Regions from separate parts of the Pseudoalteromonas sp. JB197 genome, predicted to be linked through region 3. Evidence: predicted binding sites of a transcription regulator. Region 3 holds the regulator's gene; each other region holds the start of a gene.

Evidence for each region. The regulator ArgR, encoded in region 3, controls arginine synthesis, uptake and breakdown. The targets are predictions, from matches to a motif close to ANTGAATANNTATTCANT.
Region 1: CIK86_RS12255 (2OG-Fe dioxygenase family protein) is a predicted target of ArgR. The motif match lies at 4,658-4,675, and genes of this name have one in related genera.
Region 2: CIK86_RS12210 (aspartate aminotransferase family protein) is a predicted target of ArgR. The motif match lies at 4,872-4,889, and genes of this name have one in related genera.

The regions. Positions count from the first base shown of each region.
Region 1 is NZ_NRGZ01000001.1:2,582,059-2,588,654, forward strand. It holds gene glpD (glycerol-3-phosphate dehydrogenase) at 46-1,551, shown strand; gene CIK86_RS12240 (acyl-CoA thioesterase) at 1,564-1,962, opposite strand; gene CIK86_RS12245 (2OG-Fe(II) oxygenase) at 1,996-2,700, shown strand; gene CIK86_RS12250 (cysteine desulfurase-like protein) at 2,720-3,955, opposite strand; gene CIK86_RS12255 (2OG-Fe dioxygenase family protein) at 3,965-4,597, opposite strand; gene acnB (bifunctional aconitate hydratase 2/2-methylisocitrate dehydratase) at 4,798-6,596, opposite strand, start outside.
Region 2 is NZ_NRGZ01000001.1:2,572,962-2,579,557, forward strand. It holds gene CIK86_RS12190 (OsmC family protein) at 1-216, opposite strand, end outside; gene CIK86_RS12195 (DUF3802 family protein) at 386-724, opposite strand; gene astD (succinylglutamate-semialdehyde dehydrogenase) at 853-2,322, opposite strand; gene astA (arginine N-succinyltransferase) at 2,339-3,355, opposite strand; gene CIK86_RS12210 (aspartate aminotransferase family protein) at 3,443-4,648, opposite strand; gene CIK86_RS12215 (HDOD domain-containing protein) at 5,017-6,177, opposite strand; gene CIK86_RS12220 (aminodeoxychorismate/anthranilate synthase component II) at 6,223-6,596, opposite strand, start outside.
Region 3 is NZ_NRGZ01000001.1:48,348-54,943, forward strand. It holds gene CIK86_RS00205 (iron ABC transporter permease) at 1-1,084, shown strand, start outside; gene CIK86_RS00210 (ABC transporter ATP-binding protein) at 1,085-2,134, shown strand; gene CIK86_RS00215 (Dyp-type peroxidase) at 2,185-3,084, shown strand; gene argR (transcriptional regulator ArgR) at 3,100-3,567, opposite strand; gene mdh (malate dehydrogenase) at 3,794-4,726, shown strand; gene ispB (octaprenyl diphosphate synthase) at 4,830-5,801, opposite strand; gene rplU (50S ribosomal protein L21) at 6,224-6,535, shown strand; gene rpmA (50S ribosomal protein L27) at 6,552-6,596, shown strand, end outside.

The DNA.
Region 1 (6,596 bases), 2.5 Mb from region 3:
TTGGCTATTGATATGCCATCGATTAAATTAATAAAGAGGTATTCAGTGAAATTACTCGATAATGAATATGATTTACTGGTTATTGGCGGTGGCGTTAATGGCACTGGTATTGCGGCTGACGCCGCCGGTAGAGGCTTAAAAGTATTACTGTGTGAGCAAAATGATTTAGCCTCTGCTACATCATCAAGTAGCAGTAAACTTATTCATGGTGGACTACGCTATTTAGAGCATTACCAATTTAGGCTAGTAAAAGAGGCACTTAAAGAGCGTGAAGTGTTATTAAAAAATGCCCCACATATTATGTGGCCGCTATCTTTTAGGCTGCCACATCAAGCGCATTTACGCCCTTACTGGATGATTAGAATTGGGTTGTTTATATACGACCATCTTGCCAAACGCATTACTTTACCCGCATCAAAATCAATTAAATTTACCCGCGATAGTATATTGAATAATACTATTACCCGCGGTTTTGAATACGCTGATGGCTGGGTTGATGATTCGAGGTTAGTTATTTTAAATGCGTTAGCAGCACAGCAAAAAGGTGCAACCATTTTAAGCCGCACGCGCTGTATTAAAGTAGTTCGCAATAACAATAATTGGAGTGTGACCTTAGAGCAACAAGGTAGCAAAAAGCAATGTTCTATAGTTGCTAAAGGAGTTGTTAATGCAGCGGGCCCTTGGGTTGCATCACTTTTTGATGAGGTAATTACTGGGCCGTCGCCACATAATATTCGCTTAGTTAAAGGCAGCCATATTATTGTGCCGCGTATTCACACTGAGCCGCAGGCCTATATTTTACAAAATAAAGATCAGCGTATTATTTTTGTTACCCCATTTGAAGATGACTATTCACTGATTGGCACTACAGATGAAGAATACAGCGACAATATAGCAGATGTAAAAATTAGCGATAAAGAAGTCGATTACTTAATTGGCATTACTAATAATTACTTTAAAAAACAACTTACTCATAACGACATAGTGCATACCTTTAGTGGTGTACGCCCCTTACTAGATGATAACTCATGCGACGCACAAGCCGTTACTCGCGACTACAAACTGATATTATCGAGCAATAATAACCAGGCACCACTGCTAAGTGTATTTGGTGGGAAAATTACCACTTATCGCAAGCTCGCTGAAAACGCAGTAAACGAACTCGCCAGCTTTTATCCGCATATGGGCCAAACATGGACAAAAAACACTCCATTACCCGGTGGCGACTTTTCATCAAAGGTAGTATTAAAGCAACAACTACAGGTAAAGTACGCATGGTTGCCTGAGTTTATTTTAAATCGCTTTATACGCAGTTACGGTACTGGCACTTATACCCTACTTACAGATGCCCAAAGCGTAGCTGATTTAGGCCAGCATTTTGGCCATGGTTTATACGCCACTGAAGTAAATTATTTAGTTAATAGCGAGTGGGCTCGCTGCGCCGAGGATATATTGTGGCGTCGTAGTAAGTTAGGTTTGCGTTTTAATACTGAGCAAATAACAGCGCTGAGCCAGTATATTCAAAATTATAATGGCTCAATACCGCTGTAAACATTTACCAAACTAGCTAGCCGGGGCTAAATGCTCATTAAGTGACGATTTTTCAGATACTGAAAGCGATTGCTTTGCTTTTGCTGCAAAATCGTAACGTACCAATACCGTTTTACCAACTGCACAGCAGTTACCTTGCTGGTGAGCTTCTTGGCGTAATACAAATGAGCTGGTACCTACATGCTCTACTGAGGTTTTAATGGTTACTTCATGGCCATAAAATAACTCACCAACAAACGACACTTCGACTTTGGCAATAATTAGCTTCCAGTCATGTGGGTTTAAATCTGGGGTAAAAAACCTAAAAATAGGCGCACGCGAAGCTTCAAACCATACAGGGAGTACGGTATTGTTAATATGTCCTAGCGCATCTGTTTCACTAAAGCGCGGCATCACTTTTTCAATAAACATAATAATCCAATAATAATTATATAAAGGTAAACTATGACGGACTTTATTCGCGTATACGATAACGCGCTCAGCAATGACTTTTGTGATAACTTTATCACTACCTTTTCTCAAAGCCCGCATATAAAACAAGGGATGACATCTGGCGGTATCGATTTAAATAAAAAAGATAGCCACGACTTGCACTTAAACAATCATCCGGAATACGTTGAGCAATTAAAACACATTCAACAAACCACTGCACAGTATGTTTTTAAATACATTGAAGAACATATTTTTATTATGATTGGTGCCTTTGGCCTAAAAGTGTATCACCCTAAAAGTGGCGAACCTGTTGACTTAACACACGCAAACTTTGATGAAGTGGGTAAACCACAACTGCCCTTATTAGTGCAGCAAATTTTTAGGCTAGGAAATATTCAGGCGCAAAAATACCAAGTTAATAAAGGCGGTTACCCGTATTGGCACAGCGAAGTTTATCCGCAGTTAAATCATAACGAGGCGCTACATAGAGTATTGCTGTTTATGTTTTATTTGAACGATGTTGAACAAGGTGGGGAAACGGAGTTTTATTATCAAAAGCGTAAAATTGCGCCTAAAAAAGGCACTATAGTAATAGCGCCCGGCTACTTTACTCACACTCACCGTGGCAATAAGCCAGTATCTAACGATAAGTATATTTTAACCTCGTGGGTACTGTTTAACCGCGCAGAGCAAATATACGGTGCGCCAAAGAGCTAGCGCACCTTTTTTATGTATATTAACCTAGTAGCTCATCAAACAAATTAAATAACTGATCAAGCTCTGCGGTGGTGTTGTAGTGCATGCAACCAATGCGCACTACGCCACCTTTATCAAGTACGCCTAATTGCTCACACAAACCTTGCGCGTAAAAGTTGCCGTCCCATACACAAATATGTTGCTTACCTAAACATTCAGATACAGCGCGCGGCTCTAAACCTTCAAAAGTTAACGCAAAAGTAGGCGTACGCTCATTTAAACGATCTAAGTCATCTATACCAAACAATTTAATACGCGGGTAATTAACTAAGCGCGTTAAAAAGTATTCACTCAGCGCCATTTCGTGTTGCTTGGTTTTAGCAAAGGCAACACTTAACTTTTCGCGGCGTGAATGGCTGTCGTCAAGCTCGCTAATTGCTGCAATGTAATCAACCGCCGCTATAAAACCAGCCATGGCTTCAAAGCTTTGTGTGCCAGTTTCCCAGCGACCTGGCGCTACGTCTTTAGCTGGCTCAACTTTATACGGGGTAAACCCTTCTAAATGTTCTTTTTTGCCATAAACCATACCTAAATGCGGGCCAAAAAATTTGTACGCTGAGCAGGCTAAAAAGTCGCAATTGAGTACTTGTACGTCTACAAGTTCGTGCGGTGCATAATGTACGGCGTCAACATATACCAGCGCACCTACGTTGTGAGCAAGCTCTACAATACGTTTAATATTGTTAATTGAACCTGTGGTATTAGAGGCATAAGTTACCGCTACCAGCTTAGTATTACTGTTTAGTAAACTCTCGAACTGGGCCATATTGAGTGTGCAGTCGGTTTCGTTAATAAGCGCAGTATTAACTTTAACACCTTTATCTTCTGCGGCTTGCTGCCACGACGAAACGTTAGAAAAGTGATCCGCGTTAGTGACAATAATTTCATCACCCGTTTGCCAGTCGCGTGAAATTGCGCGGCTAAAGCTAAACGTTAAGCTGGTCATATTCGGACCAAATACAATTTGTTGTGGGCTGGGCGCATTGAGTAAATCGGCAGCAGCTTGGCGAGCATTTGCCATTAGCTCAACGGTTTTATCGCTTGAGAAAAATGCTCCACCTAAATTTGAGTTGTAATAACCCAAATAAGCAGTCATAGCGTTAAGTACCGATTGCGGTACTTGCGAGCCACCGGGGCCGTCTAAAAACACGGGAGATTTACCATTAACGCTTTGCATTAATGCCGGAAATTGCTCACGTAATTGCGTTATATTCATGCTCATTCCTTAAGACGTTAATACAAAGCAATCCAGGTAACCTGGCTTACTGGCATCAAGTTTATTCATTGGAGTAGCGTTATGCCACACTTGACGGTCGTTAATTACTGCAAACATACCGTCTTTTATGGCCATTTTAAAACAGGGATCGGCTTGCTTGTTTTCGTATACAAGCAATTCACCGCCCTCTAAGTTTTCATGCGATACACCACATACACACACATGATCAAAACCATCTTGGTGCACGCCTTCTGGCGCTGCAGGCGTATCACTATCAATGGCTAACATACGAAATTGGTGAATTTCGATATCACGTTCTTCATCAATCCCGGTAATTTGACGAAACTCATTCACAATACTTTTCATGCCCGCTGACTCAAGTAGGCTTTGCTCTAAATTTTCGTAACTACGCTCAACATTACCCTGAAAGGTATTAATTGCATCATCTTGTACAAATGCTTTTGTTGCTTGTAGCTTTAGCTCACCATTTTGTAGTTTAACTACAGAGTAACGGCGTTTACGAAAGGCACCATCTGCATAAGGATTAGTCGGCAGGTTATCAAAAGAAGGCTTAACCAAATCAATATTTGTTTGGTTAATAAAACGCAGCTGCAGTAAATTCTGGGGGTTTAAAGCGGTCATAAAAATCCTGCTATAGTAATTATAATATTGCAGAGATTTTAATGCATGCAAAGAGGATTTATTGCTTTATTATTTAACTTCAAAACAATTAACCACCAAAATTAATACAATAAATGCAAAAAAACAACATTAACTATCTAAAATTTATTTTTGCCAATAAAAAAACCCGCAAAAGCGGGTTTTTAAATAAGCTGTAAAAATTATACTGCTTGTTGAATGATCACGTTGTCTGCTTTTTTAGTGTAAGCAGGCATGCGATGGAAGTTCAAGTAGCGATATGTATCTGACGCTGTTGCATTGATCTTCGCTGCATATTCTTGATACTCAGCAGCAGTTGGCAATCGACCGATAATTGCCGCAACTGCAGCAAGTTCAGATGATGCTAAAAATACATTTGCACCATTACCTAAACGGTTAGGGAAGTTACGTGTAGAGGTAGACACTACCGTTGCTTTATCAGCAACACGTGCTTGGTTACCCATACATAATGAACAACCTGGAGTTTCTATACGTGCGCCAACACGACCAAAGATGCCATAGTAGCCTTCTTCAATTAGTTGGTCTTTGTCCATCTTAGTAGGTGGAGCAACCCAAAGCTGAGTAGGTAGTTGACCTTTAAAGCCATCTAGTAACTTACCAGCCGCGCGGAAGTGACCAATGTTAGTCATACAAGAACCGATGAATACTTCATCAATTTTCTCGCCAGCAACATCAGAAAGTAAACGCGCGTCATCTGGATCATTTGGAGCACAAAGAACTGGCTCTTTAATCTCAGCTAAGTCGATTTCAACTACGTGAGCGTATTCAGCATCTTTATCTGCTTCCATAAGCTCAGGATTAGCTAACCAGTCTTGCATTGCATTAATACGACGTTCAATCGTACGTACATCGCCATAACCTTCAGAGATCATCCACTTAAGCATAACAATGTTTGATTCTAGGTATTCAGAAATAGACTCTTTTGAAAGCTTAACCGTACAACCTGCAGCTGAACGCTCAGCAGATGCATCTGATAATTCAAACGCTTGCTCAACAGTTAGGTGCTCAACGCCTTCAATTTCTAGTACGCGACCAGAGAACTCGTTGATTTTACCTTTTTTCTCAACTGTTAATAAGCCTTGCTTGATACCGTAGTAAGGGATTGCATGTACAAGGTCACGTAATGTGATACCTGGTTGCATTTCGCCTTTAAAACGAACCAAAATTGACTCAGGCATATCAAGAGGCATAACACCTGTTGCTGCTGCGAATGCTACTGCACCCGAACCAGCTGGGAATGAAATACCTAATGGGAAACGTGTATGCGAATCACCACCAGTACCTACGGTATCTGGTAATAACATACGGTTTAACCATGAGTGAATAATACCGTCACCAGGGCGAAGTGAAACGCCGCCACGGTTCATGATGAAATCAGGAAGCGTGTGATGCGTGTTTACATCAATAGGTTTTGGGTATGCCGATGTATGACAGAAAGACTGCATTGTTAAGTCTGCAGAGAAACCTAAACAAGCTAAATCTTTAAGCTCATCACGTGTCATAGGACCTGTTGTATCTTGCGAGCCAACCGTTGTCATTTTAGGCTCACAGTATTGACCTGGGCGAATACCTGCAACGTTACATGCTTTACCAACCATTTTTTGCGCTAGTGTAAAGCCTTTATCTGATACTTCAGTTGCTGTTGGTACTTTAAATATATCAGTAGCACCTAAACCAAGTGATGTACGTGCTTTGTCTGTTAAACCACGACCAATGATTAGTGGAATACGACCACCAGCACGAACTTCATCTAAAATCACTTCAGATTTAAGTTCAAACTTAGAGATTACTTTATCAGTACCATGCTGCTTAACAACACCTTCGTATGGGTAGATGTCAATTTGCTCGCCCATGTTAAGTTCATCAACATTTAGCTCAATTGGTAAAGCGCCAGAATCTTCCATAGTGTTAAAGAAGATTGGTGCAATTTTATTACCTAGACATACACCGCCAACACGCT
Region 2 (6,596 bases), 2.5 Mb from region 3:
TGCCGTTAACTGTACTTCTACGTTGCTAAAATCTTGTTTGGCTTTTTTTAAAATGCTCACTACATCAACCGATGAACAACAACCGATTGACATTAATACCATTTCCATAGGGCTCGGTGCAGCACTGTCGCTACCACCGTCAAATACAACATTATGATTTGAATTAGAGCGACCAATAAAGGTATTACCTTCAACCCATTTTACATTTGCTTGCATTGTTATACCTCAAAAATTATTTTCTTGATTGTATACCAATCAGCTTTAATAAGTGAGCGCCCAGCAATAATATAAATTAGCTTGATCAAGGCACTTAAATTTATGCAAGGGTGGTAAAACCGTCAGCGCATTTAAAGCGTGCTACCGGAAAATATAGAAGGGTTGCGGGCTAAGAAACGGCGTTATCAAATAGGTTTTTAACCAAACCACCAAACTCATCAATAAACATGTGTTGCTCTACCGTAACAGGCCGCGAGGTGATGCTACTGAGGACTTCTTGTAAATCGTAAACTATGCCATCAACTTCACGCACAATTTGGCTACGCTGCTCTGTAGTGAGCTCTGTGTGCTGCTGACATATGAGCATTACGTTTTGTGCAATCACGTCTTCGATTAATTCCATAACCGTAGGTGCACCTGGTTTTATTTCACCCGGCTTTTCAAATAAAGCTAAGTTTTGAGTTAGGTACATAATTAAGTCGTCGTACCCTTGCCTATTTAAAACCATTACACGTATACCTTAAAAATAATTAATTCAGTAATTTAAGCAGAAAGCACTAATAATTACTAGCTTAGCGACATAGCTAATACAAAAAAAGCAGCCGAAGCTGCTTTTATAATTATTTAGTAGTAATTTTAGTCTATTTTTAAGCCTGGGCTTAATGTAGCTGGCATAGCAACTTTTTCAAGCTCTACTGATGCTACTGGGTATGCACAGTAATCGGCAGCGTAATACGCGCTGGCTCTGTGATTACCCGATGCGCCAATACCACCAAACGGTGCAGCACTTGATGCGCCAGTAATTGGGCGGTTCCAGTTAACAATACCAGCGCGAATACGGCGTAAAAAGTGCTCGTAGTCGGCAGCACTGTCGCTAAGTAAACCTGCTGATAAACCAAAGCTTGTGTCGTTGGCTTTATCAATTGCTTGGTCAAAGTCATCAAAGCGGAATACTTTTAGAAGTGGTCCAAAATGTTCTTCATCTGGGAAGTCGCTAATATTTGTACACTCAATAATACCTGGTGTTACAAAGCCAGTATTAACTGTATGCTCAAGCTCTACCAATACTTGAGCACCAAGCTCAACAAGTTCGTTTTGCGCTTTAACCATACCGGCAGCGGCGGCTGATGAGATCATTGAGCCCATAAATGGCTGATCTGCATCGTCATAATTACCTACTTTAATCGCTTTAGTTGCGGTAATTAAACGCTCCAGGATTACATCACCTTTGCTACCCGTTGGTAAAAATAGTTTACGTGCACAGGTACAACGCTGGCCACTTGAAATAAACGCTGATTGAATAATATCGTGAACAACCGCTTTAGTATCTTCAACGTCAGTAATAATAAGTGGGTTATTACCACCCATTTCTAGCGCTAAAATTTTACCAGGTTGACCCGCAAACTGTTCATGTAAAATATGACCTGTGCGCGAAGAACCCGTAAAGAACAAGCCATCAATACCTTTGTGAGCAGCAAGGGCTTTACCCGTTGCTACTTCACCTTGTACAAGGTTAATTACACCCGCTGGTAAACCTGCTTTTTCCCACAGCTTAAGCGTAAGCTCGGCAACTTTAGGCGTAAGTTCTGACGGTTTAAATATAACCGTGTTACCCGCTAAAAGCGCTGGCACTATGTGGCCATTAGGTAAATGCCCCGGAAAGTTATACGGACCAAATACAGCTACAACACCGTGTGGCTTGTGGCGGATCATTGCGCGCCCTAGTGGCATTGCATTTTCTACGTCGCCAGTGCGCTCTAAAAACGCTTTTTCAGAAATGGCAATTTTACCAACCATAGCACCCGCTTCTGTGCGAGTTTCCCACAGTGGCTTACCTGTTTCTTGTGCAATAGTAATGGCTAGCTCTTCGCTGTTTTCTTTTAATTGCGCTGCGAATGCTTTAACTATTTCTAAACGTTCAGCAAATGTTTTATCAGCCCAAGCATAAAACGCTTCGCGCGCTGCGCTAACTGCAGCGTCTACTTGCTCTGCAGTTGCTGAGTTTGCTTGGAAAATAACATTGTTATTGGCTGGGTTTACTGAACTAAATTCGGTTCCTTGGCCTTGTGACCATTGACCATTAATAAATTGTGCAGGATGAGTCATTATACTTTCTCCTAAATTAAATCGTGGTTGCGCTTACGCTATCGCCCGCTTGTAAATACAGTGCATCGGCTACTTGTTGCGTTATTACTATGCTGCTCATGCGCTCATCGAACGTCATAGGCACTACAGTTGCTCTAAAGTCTGTAAGCTTTTCGTTGGCTAATAACACCATGGTGTCGCCACTTGGTTCACCTATTTCAACTTTAAAGTGTTTAGCATTGCGAATGGTGGCAATGTTATCTACTTTTGCTTCAACTGTGGGGCCGGCATCAAAAATATCAACATACCCATTAAAGGTAAAACCTTCACTTTTTAATAGCTCAATTGCTGGGCGTGTGTTGTCGTGTACTTTACCAATAACAGCTTGCGCATTTTTGCTGAGCAAATTAACGTAAATTGGGTACTTAGGCATTAATTCAGCAATAAATACTTTTTGGCCTATGCCTGTTAAGTAGTCGGCAGTTGGAAAGTCCATTGAAAAAAAGTGCTCTTCTAGCCATTGCCAAAATGGGCTGCTGCCATTGTCGTCAGACACACCACGCATTTCTGCAATGACGGTTTGTGCAAAACGCTGCTGATGCTGCTTAATAAACATAAAACGCGATTTTGAAAGTAATTTACCGTTACTGTTTTTGCGGTATGCGTCTTTCAAAAATAATGTACATAGCTCTGTAGCGCCGGTGTAATCGTTACAAAGCGTTAAAATATCAACTGCTTTATATACGTTTAGAGTGCGTGAAGAATGAATCACTTTACTTAAATGATAGTGATAAAATGCATCATCTAAGCCAACAGCGGCTTCTATACCTGAGGTGCCAACTACTTCACCGGTTTCGGTGTCCTCTAGTACAAATAAATAACCTTCGTCGCCCGGCTCGGTAGCAGCTTTTGCAAATGAGCTAACCGAATGATCTATTTTCTTTTGCAATAACTTTTCATTATTAGGTAAAGAAGTAAAGCCATGACCCGATTCGTGGGCTATTTTCACTAATGCAGGGTAGTCACTTTGTTGGATTGGGCGAAGGATCATCATAAACCCGCTTACTCCCTTATATTATAACGGTAAATTAAAATTAGAGGGCAAACTAGGTCTGCCCTTAATAGATATTGTTTGGCTATGTTAAGCGCTTACAACACTGGCTACTGCTTTTTCAAAGCGTGCCATACCTTCACGAATGTCGGCTTCTGGGATAACTAATGATGGTGTAAAGCGAACCACGTCAGCACCGGCAACTAATGACATAAGACCGTGCTCAGTACCTGCCACTAAAAACTCTTTTGCACGACCTTTGTATTGCTCGCTTACTACTGCACCAATTAATAAACCTTGGCCGCGAATTTCGCTAAACACGTGGTATTTATTATTAATTTCAGTAAGTAGTTGGTTAAATAATGCTGCTTTTGCTGTTACACCAGCAAGTACTTCTGGGGTATTTACAGTATCGAATGCTGCTTCGGCAACGGCGCACGCTAATGGGTTACCACCATAAGTAGAACCATGCGTACCTACTTTAAGGTGTTGTGCAATTTCAGTTGTGGTGATCATAGCACCAATAGGAAAACCGCCGCCCAATGCTTTAGCCGTAGTTAAAATGTCAGGAACAACGTTTAAACCTTGGTATGCGTATAAGTTACCTGTACGGCCAACACCTGTTTGCACTTCATCAAAAATAAGCAGTGCATTATGTTTAGTACATAAATCACGAACGCCTTGTGCAAATTCGTCAGTTGGCGAAACAATACCGCCTTCACCTTGTAGTGGCTCCATCATTACGGCACATGTTTTGTCGCTAATAAGTGCTTCAAATGCTGCCAGGTCGTTGTAATCACAATGTACAATGTCGCCTGGCTTAGGACCAAAACCATCTGAGTATGCCGCTTGGCCACCAACAGTTACGGTAAAGAATGTACGGCCGTGGAAACCTTTGTTGAATGCGATGATTTGTGATTTTTCTGCGCCAAATTGATCAAGGGCAAAACGACGCGCTAATTTAAGTGCTGCTTCGTTTGCTTCTGCGCCTGAGTTGGCAAAGTAAACTTTTTCGGCAAAGGTTACATCAACCATTTTTTTAGCTAAGCGTAATGCTGGCTCGTTGGTCATTACATTTGATAGATGCCAAAGCTTTTCGCCTTGCTCTTTTAATGCGCCTACTAATGCAGGGTGGCAATGGCCAAGACAGTTAACGGCAATACCACCAGCAAAGTCGATAAACTCTCGACCTTGTTGATCCCATACGCGAGAGCCTTCGCCTCGAACTGGAATTACGCTTGAAGGTGCGTAGTTAGGAACCATTACGTGATCAAATAATTCGCGATTGACTGTCATTTTATTTCCTCTTAATTGTGTACATCACAAAGCCGTAAATAGCTGTGTGGTAACCTGTAGCATATGTGTTTTTTAGCAAACTCAGTATAGCGATATTTGCCTAAAAAGGGCTGTGTGGTTCAATTTTCAGACGCTTATTATTTCAGAAAACATTGATTATGTCTCTTCAAAAACTTTCATGTAACCCTTGATAATAAAGGGCTTGAGATATAATTTCATAGATAGTGAATAACTATTTGCTTGCTTTATGCAACTCGTTTTTAGCCAATAAAGCGCCTGAACAACGAGCGCGCCTCACTTTAAACGGGGAAATGTATTGAAAAGAGATAATAAAAAGTGAATGGATAGTCGCAAAAAAATTAACAAATTTAATCAATTTGAATAGCAAGATTATTAAAATTGCTTGCTTGGAGTGCTTTTAGCTCTTTTTTGGTGAACTTAAAGTACGAAAACCAACTAAGCGTTTCATCCGGTTCAACTAGCTGATGCTGCTTTAGCGTTAAGTACTGAGAGTAACATCGTGCTTTTAGCATTACCTGCGTTAAAGGCAGCGCTGTATCGCCTTTTTCTACCCCATTAACAAGTTGCTGCATTACGCTATTAAACGGCAAATACTTAAAGGCCATTTTTTCAATTATTTTAGCGCTAATAGCCAACGACTGTTCGCTCAGTAAGGTGGTTAAAAATAAAGGGTCTGGTTTTAGCTCTAACAATGCAGTATGCAAGCCTTTATTCGCTGTAGTGCGAGCAAATTGTACTTTTCGCTGCCAAATTTGCTCAAACACTTTTAAATATAAACGCACTAAGGCTATTTGCCCCACGTTTAATAACATCCCTAAAGTAAAAGCATGGCTTGGGTTAACCTCGTTAACTTCAGCAATTTTTTGTGCCGCAATAGCATTCGCCATGGCGCTTTCTTTTAAGCGCCTTTTTAGTAACGAAAAAGGCTCTGTGCTATAAGGCATCCAATGGCGCACTGCAAAAGTTGGTACTACTAGCTGTAAGTTATCTAGGCCAATATAACGCAGCGCTAAAGCGGGGCTATCTACTTTCACTGCGGTATTTTTGCTGCGCTGATTACGATAATAAGGCAAGTTAACTAAAGTAACTAACTCTCTGCCAAGCCAGCTTAGGTCGTTAACTAAAGGCTCTAAGCGCCCAACCGATGCGCTTTTTGTGGCTAAAATATCTAACATGGCACATACGCTGTCCTCTACACCTATGGTGTTTTGAATAACACTGTCTATATCGCTAAGCTGCTCAGACATCATTTTTTCTATTGCTTTATGCAGTTGCTCGCTCGCTGCTGCACGATATTTATGATGCGCGGTACTTTTTAGCTTGCGCTTTTGCTGAGCGGCAACCTCTACTTCAAGTAATGTGCGTTGCTTTAGTGGTTCGCCATAGTCTATTTCTAGCGTATGAATAAAGCCAATTTGTTGATGAGCAAAGTTATGACCAAGCAACAAATCATGTGCTCGTTGATTAAGCATTTTAACAATACGCGGTTGCTGCACTATTTCGGTCATGGCTCTCTGCCTTTAATGTAATGATATTTACTTAATACTATAAGCTTAGAAGCGAGTTAAAAAGTTATCAAGTAACGCTAAACCTTGCTCAGTTAAAATAGCTTCCGGATGAAATTGTACACCTTCAAGTGCTAAGTCTGTATGTAATAATCCCATAATTTCGTCAAACTCACCTTGCTGGGTTTGTGTCCAGGCTGTTACTTGCAACTCTTTAGGCAGCGACTGTGCCTCAACAATTAAAGAATGATACCGACATACCGTTAAGGGCTTAGCTAAACCTTTAAATACTCCTTGATCGCTATGGTAAATTGGCGATGTTTTACCGTGCATTACTTTTTTAGCACGCACCACCTTTGCTCCTAAGGCTTGGGCAATAGTTTGATGCCCTAAGCAAATTCCTAAAATAGGATACTGCCCTT
Region 3 (6,596 bases):
GCAGAGCTTTTTTAGGGTGAGCTTAGTGTTATCGCGCGGCGCAATTGTAGCTGCGCTAGCGCTAATTAGTATGGAAACCATGGCTGACTTTGCCACAGTAAGCTACTTTGCTGTAAGCACCTTAACCACTGCCGTATACGATACTTGGTTTGGTTATTACTCGTTAACCGCTGCAGCTAAAATATCGGGCGTGATGTTATTACTATTGTTTTTAGCCTTAATGGCGGAGCGCTTTAGTCGCCGTAATCAAGCGGTGTTTGAGCGTCAGTCGGGTATAAATAGTGAAGCGCTTTATATATTAAAAGGCAAGTCGGCTTGGCTGGCAATGCTATTTTGCAGTGTGATTTTAATTGTTGCCTTTGTTATACCTATTGCTGTGTTAATAAAGTACGCCATTGTTTATTTTGATCAAGCATGGAGTAGTGAGTTTTTTAGCTATGCGTGGCAAAGTTTAAAGGTAGCTATAGTAGTAAGCGTAGTAACGCTGTTACTTAGTGTATTAGTGGTGTTTTATCAACGTATAGCCAAGCAAAATTATCCACTTATTCCGGGGCGATTAGCTAGCACCGGCTACGCTTTACCAGGAACAGTACTGGCTATTGCGGTGCTATTACCGCTTACGCTGTTAGAAAATACGGTAAACCGTGTGCTTGAGCCATACGACTTAAATATAGGCTTGTTACTCACTGGCAGTGTATTTACCATTATTTTTGCTTATGTAGTGCGTTTTTACGCAGTAGCACATGGCGCGATTGAGTCGAGCTTTTTACGCATTAGCCCCTCTCTCGACATGGCTAGCCAATCTATGGGCAAAAGCCAAGGCCATACGTTACGTTTGGTGCATTTACCCCTACTTAGACGCGGGTTGCTTACTGCGGCTTTGCTGGTGTTTATTGAATGCATGAAAGAGCTACCTACGGCTTTGTTACTTAGGCCGTTTAATTTTGAAAGCTTAGCTACGCATGTGTTTCAGTATGTGAGTGATGAGCAATTAGAGCTGGCTTCTATATCGGCATTATTTATTGTGCTGGTTGGATTTATCCCTCTGTATTTTATTAACCGTTCTATGGAGCAACGTAGTTAAATGAGTAGTTTGATTTTACAAGGCGTGAGCTATCAATATAACGGTACTAAGGTTATTCACGAGCTAAATTTAACCATAGGTAAAAACGAAATAGTGTGTTTGTTAGGTGCCAGTGGTTGTGGTAAAACCACCACCTTAAAAGCAATTGCAGGGCTAATAGAAACGCAACAAGGAAGCGTGTTTATCGATGGTAAGCTGGTGAGTAACGCCAATACATTTATCTCGCCAGAGCATCGTAATATTGGCATGATGTTTCAAGATTATGCGTTATTCCCGCATTTAACCGTGGCACATAATATTGCTTTTGGCTTAAGTAAAATGAGTAAAGAGCAAAAGCAACAGCGCGTTGATGAAATGCTTAAGCTGGTGCATTTAGTTGGCTGCGCCGACAGGTATCCGCATCAGTTATCGGGTGGGCAACAACAGCGCGTGGCGATTGCGCGTGCACTTGCTTACAAACCAAGTTTACTATTACTTGATGAGCCGTTTTCGAATATAGACACTCAAGTACGCTTTGAATTAATTGCCGATATTCGCCGCATAATTAAAACTCAACAAGTGTCGGCAGTATTTGTTACCCACTCAAAGGAAGAGGCTTTTGCATTTGCAGACACGCTGGCTATTATGCACCAGGGTAAAATAGCTCAACAGGGCACCCCAGAACAGCTTTTTGCTAAACCAAGCTCAAAGGAGGTTGCAGAGTTTCTCGGTCAGGGCATATACTTAAGCGCAGAAGTGTTAACAGCAACTGAATATAAAACCGCTTTTGGCCTAGTTGAGTCGGTTATTGCGCACCAGCATCAGGCTAATATAGGAAAAATATATGTGCGTCCTCATCAAATAGAGCTAATGAGCGACAATAAAAAAGATAGCCATAGTGAACGCGCCACCATATTAAGCAGTCGTTTTATTGGTTCGGCTTATGTTTACACTGTAGTTATTGCACAACAAGAAATAGAAGTTGCAGCGCAATATGGCCAGTCATTTGTTCAAAATGAGCAGGTTATAATAAAAATAAAACCCCACACGGTGAATTTTTTCGAATCATAAATTAATTTGTTATTCGCTGTGTTTATCTATTTATAAGCTAAGGAATAACAATGGCACAAGCGCAATCAGGGATTTGTGCTGAAGCAAACTTACACGGTTTGCATTTATTTTTTAATGTGTTTGATGGCCAAGATGAGTCATTACGTACAAAGCTCAAGCAAGTAAGCGCTATTGAGGAAGAGTTTAGCGATCAGTTTTCTGAATCTATGCTTTCTTGTATGGTGGCTATTGGTGCACAGTATTGGCCGCATATTTTGCCAGAGTATATCCCCAGTGAACTACAAAGCTTTCCTAATATAAATCATAATGAACACGCAATGAGCGTGCAGCCGTGTGATTTGTTTGTGCAAATACGTTCAGACCGCGAAGACGTTAATCATTTATTTGCACTGCAAATTTTAAAGTTATTTGCACCAGACGTAGAGCTGGTGGAACAAATTCGTAATTTTAGATTTTTAGATGGTCGCGATTTCAATGGTTTTATTTATGGTGGCAAAATGCCGCATGGCCGACAAAAGCGGGCAACGGCGTTAATAAATAAACCAGGTAGCTTTGAGGATCAAGGCAGTTATATTCATGTGCAACGTTATAAGCACGATCTAAGCGTATGGCAGCATCTATCGCTAGATGAGCAAGAGCAAATAATAGGTCGCACTCGCTTAGACAACACTCTTATAGCCCCAGCGCTTGAAACCAGCCATGCACAACGCAGTGAATTAAAAGATGAGCAAGGCCAGCCAATATTACTTAATCAAGGCATGCCTTATGGCGATGTTTACGAGCAAGGAATGCTGTCAATTACTTGCTCGGCCAGTGGAACCGCATTTGAACAGGTATTAAAAAGTCGTTTAGGTGAGGGGGAGTGCTATGATCATTGGCTTGATTTTACTCAAGCCGATATGGGGTCTGCGTTTTTTGCACCGTCAGTTGGGTTTTTAAAACAGTTATAACGCGTGTTTTAAATACTAAACCGTATCAAATAAAATACGTACCCGCTCTAGGGTTAAGTCTATTTCAGATATTTTAGCTGGGGCAATAAAAATAGTGTCGTCGCCAGCTATAGTACCTAACACGCCATCGGCTTTACCTAATGAGTCAAGTAAACGCGCAATAAGCTGAGCCGCGCCTGGGCTGGTACGGATAATAATCATCATTTCGTTATGCATTATATCAATAACAAGCTGGCGCAACGGGCTTTTTGCTGTGGGTACGCCCATTTCTGCTGGCAAGCAATACACCATTTCTTGTTTGGCATTGCGCGTTCGTACCGCGCCAAACTTACTAAGCATGCGCGACACTTTACTTTGGCTTATATTGTCAAAACCTTGCTCTTTTAACGAATCTACTATATCGCCTTGAGAACCAAAGTTTTCTTCTTTTAAAAGCGCTTTAAATGCTTTTACTAACGCTTCCTGTTTGTCTTGTGGTTGCATAGTTTTTATTTGCTTTTTATTATCCATGCCGCAAATTCTACACAAAAACGAATAATTATACAGCAGTTGTTTATTTAACTTGCCAGTTTACTGTATTCAGGCCAAATGTTTTTACAACTATGGTCTAAAATATTACGAAAATAGGCAGGATAAATTTGTTTTTAGTCGCTAATTTCTTTATCTTAGAGCCATAAATATTTCCTACCTCAAATCACGGAGAATTCCAATGAAAGTTGCTGTATTAGGTGCTGCAGGCGGTATCGGTCAAGCGTTGTCTTTATTATTAAAAACAGGCTTACCAGCTGGTTCTGAATTATCACTATATGATGTTGCACCAGTAGTTCCAGGTGTTGCGGTTGATCTATCTCATATCCCTACAGCGGTTAAAGTAGCTGGCTTTGGCGCTGATGCGTTAAATGAAGCGCTTAAAGATGCTGATATCGTACTTATTCCTGCTGGCATGCCACGTAAGCCAGGTATGGATCGTGCAGATTTATTTAATGTAAATGCTGGCATCATCAAAACGTTAGCAGAAGGCATAGTTGCAAGTTGTCCTAAAGCGTTAGTAGGTATTATTACTAACCCAGTAAACGGCACTGTACCAATTGTTGCTGAAGTATTTAAAAAAGCAGGTACTTACGACGCTAAACGCGTATTTGGTATTACTACGCTTGACGTTATTCGTTCAGAAGCATTTGTTGCTGAACTTAAAGGCGTAGACGTAGCAACTGTTAAAGTTCCTGTAATCGGTGGCCACTCAGGTACTACTATTTTACCTCTACTTTCTCAAGTTGAAGGCGTGAGCTTTACAGATGAAGAAGTTGCAGCACTTACTCCACGTATCCAAAATGCGGGTACTGAAGTTGTAAATGCTAAAGCGGGTGGCGGTTCAGCTACTTTATCAATGGGTGCAGCTGCAGCTCGTTTTTGTATGTCTTTAGTTAAAGGCCTACAAGGTGAAGACGTTGTAGATTACGCGTACGTTGCTGTTGAAAATGGCGATGCGGAGTACTTTGCACACCCAGTACGTTTAGGTAAAAACGGCGTAGAAGAAATTCTTTCTTACGGCGAACTAAGCGCATTTGAAACAAAAGCAAAAAATGACATGCTTGAAACACTGAAAAAAGACATCAAAGAAGGTGTTGATTTCATGGCGTAATAGCCAAAATCAAGTGACAAAAAAGCCTGCGTTTGCAGGCTTTTTTATTGCTCGGAATTTAGCTAACCTGCACCCAGGTTAGCTACACATAAAGGCAGTAAAGTTAGTGATCGCGATCAACTGCAATACGGGCAAGGCTCACAAGTGCTTGTTTATATTCAGACTCAGCTAAAAAGTCTAAGCAAGCAATGGCTTTGTCGGCTTCAAGTTCGGCCTTTTGCATCGTAAATTCAAGCGCATTGGTTTGTTTAAGTGCCGCTAAAATTTCTTCAAGATGATCCATGCCATTACTGTGCTCTATAGCGTCACGGATCAGCTGTGTTTGCTGCTCATTACCATGTTGCATTGCATAAATAAGCGGCAGAGTTGGTTTCCCTTCGGCTAAATCATCACCAATATTTTTACCTAATTGATCTGCATCTGCGTTGTAATCAAGTACGTCATCAACGAGCTGAAACGCAGTACCTAAATGCATGCCGTATAGGTTAAGCGCATCAAGCGTGGCTTGGTTTTGCTCAGTAATAATGGCCGCAAGGCCTGTAGCGGCTTCAAATAGCTTAGCGGTTTTAGAGTAAATAACCTGCATATAGCTGGCTTCAGTGGTGTCGGGGTCATTACAGTTCATTAACTGTAATACTTCACCTTCAGCAATAATGTTAGTTGCATCTGCAAGCACTTGCATTACCTGCATTTTACCAAGGCCAACCATGAGCTGAAATGAACGAGTGTAAATAAAGTCGCCCACTAATACGCTGGCAGCATTACCAAACTCAGCATTTGCTGTAGGCGTGCCTCGGCGTAAGTTAGATTCATCAACAACATCATCATGTAATAGTGTTGCGGTATGAATAAACTCAACAATAGTTGCAAGTGTAATATGATCTTTACCCTGATAACCCAATGCTCTGGCCGCTAGTATTGCCAACATTGGGCGCACGCGCTTGCCGCCACTGTTTACAATATACAAGCCAAGTTGGTTAACTAACGCCACATCTGAGCGCATTTGCGCATGTATAAGTTGATTGACGTCATTCATATCGTTTTCGATTAACGCCTGGATAGCTTTTATATCCATTGATCTCCGAGCCAATTTTTATGTGTGAACGGCGCAGATTGTACAACAAAAAAAGCACTAGCTCGATATTTTGTGACGATTCCCTGAAAAAACACGGTTAACATCGCTAATTAGCACTTAAATACGAGAGATAGCTGATTGATTAGTGTACAAAGTGTGCTGTAATTTATGTTTATTTATTATCCGTTGTAGTGTGTGTTTAGCTAAGGCAAATTATTTTCACTAATCGTGAAAAAGCGCTTGGCAAAAGGGCTATTTAATATAAAATAGGGGAAATATTGAATTGCTCTCAATGCAGCTACTTTTTATTCATTTTAATTACAAAATAGGCTTGCTAGTTATTACGCCGTAGCGTAAACTTCGCGCCCTATCGAAGAATATTTTAGTTGCGTCGATTTGAGGGCGCACAGACGGAGTTAATTATGTACGCGGTTTTCCAAAGTGGTGGTAAACAGCATCGTGTGACTGAAGGTCAAACGATTCGTCTTGAAAAATTAGACGTTGAAACTGGTGCAGCAGTAGAATTTGATTCAGTACTTTTAGTTGCTGATGGTGAGAAAATCGAGATTGGTGTACCGTTCGTAAACGGTGGTAAGATAACAGCTGAGGTTGTTTCACATGGTCGCGGTGAGAAGATTAAGGTTGTTAAATTTAGACGCCGTAAGCATTCTCGTAAGCAAATGGGCCATCGTCAATGGTTCACAGAAGTTAAAATCACTGGCATTAGCGCTTAATTAGAGGTACTTAGAAATGGCACATAAAAAAGCAGCTGGTAGTACTCGTAACGGTCGCGAT